2 linked regions of the Syntrophobotulus glycolicus DSM 8271 genome follow. The protein of the gene in region 2 interacts with the protein of the main gene of each other region in a pairwise test. Links are inferred from orthologs where the notes say so. Each region holds a gene or a part of one and is shown on either strand. Other genes may lie near its edges.

The links.
Region 1: the proteins of topA (region 2) and SGLY_RS10820 interact in binary tests that used the Escherichia coli proteins (3 or more experiments, as listed by UniProt). The link is inferred for Syntrophobotulus glycolicus DSM 8271 from one-to-one orthologs.

The regions. Positions count from the first base shown.
Region 1 is NC_015172.1:2,193,357-2,197,511, forward strand. What follows is about bases 1,152-4,086. They hold SGLY_RS10820 (IMPACT family protein), read right to left. Parts: upstream 2,968-4,086; coding sequence 2,335-2,967; downstream 1,152-2,334. Other genes in these bases: SGLY_RS10825 (thioesterase family protein), read right to left, coding at 3,056-3,433; SGLY_RS10830 (AEC family transporter), read right to left, coding at 3,565-4,086. Outside these bases: polA (DNA polymerase I), read right to left, coding at 1-251; more of SGLY_RS10830, read right to left, coding at 4,087-4,155.
Region 2 is NC_015172.1:2,313,981-2,319,145, forward strand. Bases 637-3,631 are described here. They hold topA (type I DNA topoisomerase), read right to left. Parts: upstream 3,187-3,631; coding sequence 1,087-3,186; downstream 637-1,086. Other genes in these bases: trmFO (methylenetetrahydrofolate--tRNA-(uracil(54)-C(5))-methyltransferase (FADH(2)-oxidizing) TrmFO), read right to left, coding at 637-1,064; dprA (DNA-processing protein DprA), read right to left, coding at 3,237-3,631. Outside these bases: more of trmFO, read right to left, coding at 1-636; more of dprA, read right to left, coding at 3,632-4,388; SGLY_RS11440 (TIM barrel protein), read right to left, coding at 4,424-5,165. UniProt on the Escherichia coli protein: Releases the supercoiling and torsional tension of DNA, which is introduced during the DNA replication and transcription, by transiently cleaving and rejoining one strand of the DNA duplex.

The DNA of each region.
Region 1 (4,155 bases), 120 kb from region 2 along the record:
TTGAGAGTCTCGGGGGTTTCCTTACGCTGAGCCTTATATTGATCATACATTTCAATTCTTTTGGTTGCCTTTGTTTTATCAAAAGCAACGACCCAGCAATCCGGTTTTTTTTCTTTCTGAATACGTAAAAGCATGGCTAAAAATCCGTGGACGGCATTTGTCGGCAGTCCTTCAGCCGAAGTCAGCGGCGGCAAAGCGTAAAAAGCCCTGTTGAGCAAACTGTTGCCATCCATGATCACTAAACGAGCCATTAATAGACTCCTTTCTCCGATACCTTGATCTTAATCTATCATAACCTTTCTTTGCTTTTGAAACAACCTTGGGCACTGGAAATACCATAACTTACCCAAAGCAAACGGGAATGAAAAAAACGATTTCATGAATAATATAAATAACAGATTGCTTAGACAAAGAATAAACGATGAGGCGGAGAATAAAATGATTAAAGCAAAACGGCGGTCTAAATCCCAATTCCATTCCAATTACGATCAATTCAGAATACATCTGCTGATTGGAAAAGACCATATCAGTGTCAGTGAAACCCTCTTAAGGCAGCCCTCCGACCAGCTATAAAGTTGAAAAGCAGCAAACATTTATCGGAAAATTAGATGTGATCAATTCTTTATTCAAATCCTTCACCCCTATTATTTTGCTAATGACAATTTTATTTAAATTCTCCAAAAGCATACAATAATCCTTTTAGGATCAGAAAAGCCGATTTGGACCGGGATTGTTCCAGCACACAAAAAATAATCTTTGCAAAGAATTGACAAAGCGTTTATCACTTGATAAGATAAAAAAAAATAGTTCAAAATGACTGTGATAGGGAATATTAAGCTGACCGGCAGGTTCAGAGAGCTGTTGTTTGGTGCGAAGCAGCCGAAGCCAAAGCCCAACTCCCCCTTGAGTCGCCGGCTGAACAGTTTAAGTAGGTTGGACGGAAACTTCCACCGTTACAAGGAAGGGAATATCGGATCACAGATCCCGTATTCTGTTTGAGTGAACGGAATGAACCCCGTTAACATGAGTGGTACCGCGAAGGAATAATAGCCCTTACGTCTCATACGAGATGTAAGGGCTTTTTTATTTTTATTTTTAAGGAGGTCCAAACGATGAAAAAGCTCTATTTTTTTGATACAACGTTAAGGGATGGTGAACAGTCTCTAGGAATAACGTTAAATGTCCGGCAAAAATTACAAATCGCCGAACAGCTCGTGCGCCTTGGCGTCGATATCATCGAGGCGGGCTTCCCTGTCTCTTCACCGGGAGACTATGAAGCGGTCAAAGAAATCAGCAAAAATATCAAAGGAGCGGTGATCTGTGGTTTGACCCGCTGTGTCCAAGCGGACATTGATCTTTGCGCGGAGGCCCTCAAATATGCTGAAAATCCCCGGATTCATACCGGGATAGCTGTATCTGATCTTCACATGGAGAAAAAACTGCATCTGAAGCCTGAGGAAGTGATTGATTTGGCCTGTGCCTGTGTCAAACACGCCAAAACGTATTGTCATGATGTGGAATTTTATGCTGAAGACGCGTTCAGAAGTGACCGTAACTTTTTGGCCAGGATCCTTCAGGAAGTCATTAAGGCCGGGGCGACCGTCATCAATATCCCGGATACAGTAGGCTATGCCACCCCCTGGGAATTCGGGGAACTGATCTCATTTGTCAAAAACACTGTGGAAAATATCGATCAGGCCATCATCAGCATTCATTGCCACAATGATCTCGGTATGGCCACGGCCAATTCCATGGCCGGCCTGTTTGCCGGTGCAACTCAGATTGAAGGAACCATCAACGGGATTGGCGAACGGGCGGGCAACACGTCTTTGGAAGAAGTGATCATGGCCCTGCACTCCAAGAAAAAAGAATATCCCTTTGCCCTCAATATCCACACCAGGGAGATTACCGCGACAAGCAGTCTGGTTTCCCGGATAACCGGCATTCCCATTCCCTATCATAAGCCGATTGTGGGCCCCAATGCCTTTAAACATGCCTCCGGGATTCATCAGGACGGGATTCTGAAAGAAAGGGAAACCTATGAAATTATTGATCCGGCCACTATTGGCGCCAGCCAGAATCAGATCATTCTCACCGCCAGATCGGGCAAGCACGCTTTAAGGCACAAGCTTTTTGAACTGGGCTACAGACCGGAATCAAATCAGCTGGACCGGCTTTATGGGGACTTCATCCAGATAGCCGATCAGAAAAACGAAATCTTTGATCAGGACCTCCATACGCTGATGAACTCCCACCCCGGTCATTAATCACTCGTTCATCACCTTTGTCCATCTTCTTTCAGATCCGGATGTCAAACAGGCTTTGATTTTGCCTTCATTGATCTGCCGCCACGGCTTTCAGGATCGTTTCTTTCAATTGACAAACCATCTGCCCGTTGAAGATTTCCCCGATTCCTTTTTGAAAAAGGCTGTCTTCTTTTTGGGGAATATCAACATCAAAAGCTACCGTTTCCTGGAATTGTTCATTGGAGATTTCCCAGCAGTGGTTGCGGATAAAATATCTGACTTGTTCATAATTGGCATAAGGAATGGTCAGGCCGTAAACCAGATGCGGAGTAAGCTTCTCTATGCAAGCATGTTCAATCGCCATTCTGGCCGTCCCGCCATAGGCTCTGGACAACCCGCCTGTACCGAGCAGGACTCCGCCGAAGTACCTGACAACAACAATCTGAACATCCCACAGTTTTTTATGCTGCAACACATCAAGGACCGGCCGTCCTCCCGTCCCCTGCGGTTCACCGTCATCTGATGATTTTTCCAGTTTCCCCCTGTTCAGGCGGTAAGCATAGACATAATGCCGGGCATTAGGGTATTCCTTTTTGACATCGAGGAGCCGGGCCGCTGTTTCGCCTGAGTCTGCGGCGGGGACAGCAACAGCAATAAACCTGGATTTGTCGATAACCTGCTCTGCTGATGACGGCTTGCTGATGGTAATAAGCTCTTCCATTTTCCTTTATCCTTATCTCCTGACCGGCATTTGAATTCCCCTGAGCTATTGCTCCGGGTTACGTTCCTTGATTTCCTTGAACTCCTGATCAGGATAGTTTTGCATAGGCTTTCTCCAGAAACTTTTCGGCATTGATGATGAACCTTTCATGCTCTCCCTCACCGATTTTTTCTTTTTCATCATAAGCCTCAATTTTGAAAGACAGCTTGCGGCCCTCAATCCCGGTGATTTCGGCAACTGCCCACACCTTCATCCCCACGGGAGTCGCCGCCAGATGCTTAATCTCCAGATAGGTGCCGACACTGGTCTGACCTTCCGGCAAATCAAGGGCTCTGGTCGCCGCGTTCTCCATGATGGCCACCATAATCGGGGTGGCCAAAACGTCGAGAGTCCCGCTGCCCAATGTTTTTGCCGTCACTTTTTCTGTCACCACTGTTTCCGACTTTCCCTTGGCACCGATTTCCATATTGATCAGCCTCTTTCTCAAAAACTTTTTTCTCTCTTTTTCTTGTTCCGGGCAAAAAAAGAATTCCCGCTTTGTCTTCTTCTCCAATTCCGGCCTGATGCCCTTGCGCCCCTCACCGGAAACCTTTCCGTCTAAATCGGAAATAAAATTCCGGCCATGTATATGGCCGAGGTCAGCGTAATGGCGCCGAATATCGTGGATACCATGACTTGCTGCGAGGAGAAATTTTCATAGTTGTTGCATTCGATGGCAATCAAAGCTGTGTTTACCGCCGTCGGCACGGAATAGGAAATAAATATGGTCTGAGCGACAACCCCGGAAAAACCGAACAGTTTTATGCCGGCCAGTGCCAGCAAAGGGCCGATAATGAGCCGGGTAAACACGGCGATATTGACATCAATATTTCTAAAATCAAATTCTGTTTGCGAAAGCTGAACCCCTAAGGTGAATAAGGCCATTGGCACAAGGCCGTCTTTGATGTATTCAAGCGTTGGCCATAACGGAGTTGCTGTGATATCAACCATAAAATATTTCAGTACGATCGCCAGCAAAATCGCATAGATTGACGGCATCGTTAAAATCTGGTCAACAGACTCCTTCCAATCCTTCTTGGCTTTCCCCGCATTGTAGAAACCAATGGTATTCATGGTGATATTCATAAAGGTCAAAATAATGACCTGAGCGGTCAGCGCCTGGTTCAAGTAAGGGGTTTCTCCATCAAT
Region 2 (5,165 bases):
GCCAGCAGTCCGCTTGCGGCGGACTCCACATAGCCCTCAACTCCGGTTATCTGCCCGGCAAAAAATATTTCCGGCTTATTCCGCAGTCTGAAATCAGCCTGCAAAACCTTGGGGGAGTTCAGAAAAGTATTGCGATGCATGACGCCATACCTGGCAAATTCGGCATTCTCCAAGCCCGGGATCATTCTGAACACTCTTTTTTGTTCGCCCCACTTCAGATGGGTTTGAAATCCTACTAAATTCAACAAAGAGCCTTCGAGATTTTCCTTTCTTAACTGGACAACAGCGAAAGGTTGTTTTCCCGTCCGCGGGTCGACCATCCCCACAGGTTTTAAGGGACCGAAAGCCATGGTCATCGGCCCTCTTCCGGCCATCACCTCAATCGGCATACATCCTTCAAAAACCATATTTTTTTCAAAACCTTTGACCTCTGCGGTCTCTGCTTTGATCAGTTCCTGGTAAAAATGATTGTATTCCTGTTCATTCATTGGGCAATTGAGATAATCCGCTTCACCCTTGTCATAACGCGAGGCCCAGAATGCCTTGGTCAGATCAACAGAATCAAGTTCCACAATCGGAGCGGCGGCATCAAAAAAAGAAAGCGCTTTTTCTCCGGTCAAATCCATGATATCCTCAGCCAAAGAAGCTGAAGTAAGCGGCCCGGAGGCTACGATCACTACGCCCTTTCTGGGTATTGCAGTGATTTCCTCCCGTTTAATCTTCACTTTGGGGTGGTTTTCCAATCTTTCAGTGATCTCAGTTGAAAAAAACTTGCGGTCAACGGCTGTCGCTCCTCCCGCAGGGACAGCATGCTTGTCCGCCGCCAGCATAATCAGTGAATTCAGGCGGCGCATTTCTTCCTTCAGAAGACCGGCGGCATTCTCCAAGCCGGCAGCCCTGAGGGAATTGCTGCAAACAAGCTCGGCAAAATCACCGCTGACATGAGCAGGTGTGGAAATCCCAGGCCTCATCTCGCATAGGGTAACCTCCACATCCCGGCACGCAAGCTGCCAGGCCGCTTCAGACCCAGCCAGTCCCGCTCCGATAACGGTTATTTCATTCATCTTTTCCCAGCCACCTTAATCTCTACTCTTTCTTCTCTTCAACCTTCTCTTCCGTGTGCCGACAATCTTTATTTGTACAAACATAGTTTACCTTCTGCTTAATCGTCTTTTCCGTCATTAAGCTGTTGCAATCCGGGCAATTTACCGGAGCGGGTTTTTCCCAGGAAATAAAATTGCATTCCGGATAATTGCTGCAGCCGTAAAATTTACGTCCTTTTTTACTTCTTCTGACAACAAGCTTTTCACCGCATTGCGGACAATTGACACCTACTTCTTCCAGCAAAGGTTTGGCATTCTTGCAGTCCGGGAATCCCGGACAGGCTAAGAATTTGCCGAAACGCCCCATTTTGATGACCATTCTCCGTCCGCAAAACTCGCATAAAACATCAGATTCCTGATCCTCAACCTTTATCTTTCCAATGATGGCTTCCGCTTTGTTCAGTGTTTCTTCAAAAGGAATGTAAAAATCCCTGATCACGGATTTCCATTGGGTCTGGCCTTCTTCAATATTATCAAGTTTCTCTTCCATATTCGCGGTAAATTCCAGATCAACAATATCTTTAAAATGTTCTTTGAGCAGGGAAACAACGATTTCTCCGAGTTCAGTGGGCACCAGCTTCCTCTCTTCCTTCACGACATAGCCTCTGGTTTGGACCGTGTCAATAGTCGGAGCATAAGTACTCGGCCTTCCGATTCCTTCTTCTTCCATTTTTTTAACCAAAGAGGCCTCCGTATAGCGGGGAGGCGGTTCCGTAAAATGCTGTTTTTCTTTGATCTCCGCTAGTTCCACCTTTTGGCCCGGAGTCACATTTACTTTCAGACAACGATCATCCCCGTCTTGTTTTTCTTCCGTTTCATCAGTACTTTCCTCATAAACAGAAAGATAACCGGGAAACTTTACGGTTGAAGCGTTAGCCCTGAGCGTATACTTATCTGCCGCAACATCGACCGTTAGCGTATCATATACCGCCGCACTCATCTGGCTTGCTAAGAACCTGTCCCAGATCAGCCTGTACAACCTCAACTGATCCCTGCTCAAAAATTCTTTGGCCGAATCAGGCGTACGCAAAACAGAAGTTGGCCGAATCGCCTCATGGGCTTCCTGGGTTCTGCGCTTACTGGTATAATTCTGCCGGCCCGGATAAAAATCCGAACCAAAACTGGCCAGGATATACTCTTTGGCCTCATCCTGGGCAAGCTCTGATATGCGTACAGAATCTGTTCTCATATAAGTGATCAGGCCAACCGTCCCCTCTTTGCCCAAATCGATTCCTTCATAGAGCTGCTGAGCCAGCATCATCGTTCTTTTCGGGGCAAAATTCAGTTTCCGATAGGCCTCCTGCTGCAAACTGCTGGTCGTGAAAGGCGGGGAAGGCTGCTTCTTTTTCTCTCTGTTTTTGACATCGCTGATCACACAGACAGCTCTGCGGAGCTGTACGATGATTTCATCAACTTCCTGTCTGGATTTGATCTCAATCCTTTTTCCCGCTTTGTGAATCAATTTGGCGGAAAAATTCCCCCCCGGACAAAGAAATTGGGCAAGCAGTGTCCAGTACTCCTGAGACTCAAAAACCTTAATCTCCTCTTCTCTGTCGCAGATAAGCCGCACCGCTACAGATTGGACCCGGCCTGCGCTGAGACCTTTCTTAATTTTCTTCCAAAGGAGGGGGCTTAATTTATAGCCAACCAGCCTGTCCAATACTCTGCGGGCCTGTTGAGCATCAACCTTATGCAGATCAATTTTGCGGGGATTTTTTATGGCTTTCTGAATCGTTGGTTTCGTTATTTCGTGAAATTCTACTCTGCTGCTTTTTTCTTGATTAATCCCCAGAAGGTGCATCAAATGCCATGCTATTGCTTCCCCTTCACGGTCCGGGTCAGAAGCGAGCAGAACTTGATCTGCCGTCTTCGCTGCTGCCTTCAGCTCCTTGATCAGATCGCCTCTGCCTCTGATCGGGATATATTTCGGTTCAAAATCATGCTCAATATTAACGCCCATTTGGCTTTTGGGCAAATCCCGCAAATGGCCCATAGAAGCTTTGACCTGATAGTTTTTGGATAAAAACTTGCTGATTGATTTCGCTTTGGCCGGGGATTCTACAATGACCAGAGTTTTTGGCATATTTCACCTCAAAAGTTATTCTTTCGGATTTATCCGGTTTTTTCGGAAAATTATCTTCGTGCAAGTACATAATATTGGCCCGGCAGCTGTTTCACAATCTCCTGCAGCTCCAGCTCCAAAAGGCCAAGGGCAATGGTATGGGGTGACATTGAACAGTTTAAAGCAAGTGTATCAATATGTAAAGGAACATCACTCAAATAGTCCAATAATTGAAGGTTTTCCGTTTTCATGTCCAAATGGTCAAATAAGGTATTGCCGTTCTTCTGCTTCTCTATATTTTGACCTTGAGCGGACTGTTCATACTCTTTTTTCATAGAATATAATGTCTCATTTTCCATTTTGATTTCCGCCAGAACATCTTCGACATTTTCCACTAATTTTGCTCCTTGCCGGATAAGCTGGTGGGTACCTCTGCTCATTTCACTGAAAATCGGTCCCGGAACGGCAAAAACTTCCCTGCCTTGTTCTAAAGCGAAATCTACGGTGATCAAAGAACCGCTTTTTTGAGCCGCCTCTACAACCAGTACTCCGCGAGCCGACCCGCTGATCAGCCTGTTACGCGCAGGAAACTGCCCGGGTTCACACGGGCGTCCGGGGGGATATTCGGAAATCAGAGCTCCATTTTCAATGATCTCTGCGGCAAGCTTCCTGTTCTCCGGCGGGTAAATCCGATCCAGTCCTCCGGCTAAAAAAGCCCAGGTCAACCCTCCCGCTTCTAGAGCACCCTTATGGGCGGCAGAATCTATTCCCCTTGCTAGACCGCTCACGATGACATAACCTTTGCCCGCCAGCTGTCCCGCCAGACAGGAAGCCGCAGACCTGCCGTAGGCAGTAGGCCTGCGAGAACCGACGACGGCCAATCCTTCTCTGCCGGAGTCAATCATTCCTTTGTAAAAGAGCAGCGGCGGCGCATCGGAACATTCCAACAATAATGGAGGATAATTCTCTTCCCCAGGCATCACAAGCAAAATTTCCTGATCGGAAAGAGCCTGTTCAAGCTCATCTAAATTCAACTTTTTCCTGGATTGCTGAAACACATTCATCCACGAAGGACGGTTTCCGCTGGGAAATCTTTCTTCTGCAGCATCAAAGGCCTGGATTGCACTGCCAAACAGGGCCAGCAGATAACGCAGCCTTCGGCTGCCAATCCCGGGAAGAGTCAGAATCGCTGCTCTGGCAATCTTCTCTCTTGCGCACTCCATTGATCTGTTCTCCTTTTCAGGTTGATGAACAAATGTTAACCCAATAATCGATAGGTTTCTTGCAAGAGTAAAGTATCTTTCTCCATATTAGGACTCTCGCAAATCACCGTTCCCTGAATACCGAATGTTTTCAGAGCTTTAAGCAGATCCGCATAATTCAAATCTGCTTCTTGCAAAATCAAGTGTTTTTTTTCACCCTTTAATCCATAGTCAATCCCCGAGACATGAAAATGGGCATTTTTTGTCCACTGATCTCCCAGCTTCTCCGCTGTCTTATCCAGAATAGCGCAAAATTCATCATAGCTGTTGTACAGCCCGTTCGATCTGGCATGAAGATGGCTGAAATCTATACAAGGCAATACCCCTTCTACTTCAGCAGCCAAGGCAATGGTTTCCTCAAGACTGCCAAACTGGGAGGGCTTTCCTGTGGTTTCCGCTCTCAGGATAACCCTGCAGCCTTCATCATCAAGAATCCTTCTTATTTCAGCAACCCCATCCAAAACTTGAGCAAATACTTTTAGAGGATCATCACCCGAATAAAAAGCGGGATGGAATATGATCGAATGTGCTCCAAGAAAATCAGCTGTTCTGGCCGTCTGAATCAGTCTTTGCTTGCTGGCAATGATCTTCTCTTCTTCTTTGGAATTGAGATTGACATAATAGGGGGCATGGCAGGAAAGAGAGACGTTCTCCTCTCTCGCAGTCCGGCCGTTCAAGCGGGCCTTTTCTTCCTTCATTCTTACGCCATGAACAAATTCAACTTCCATGGCATCAAGC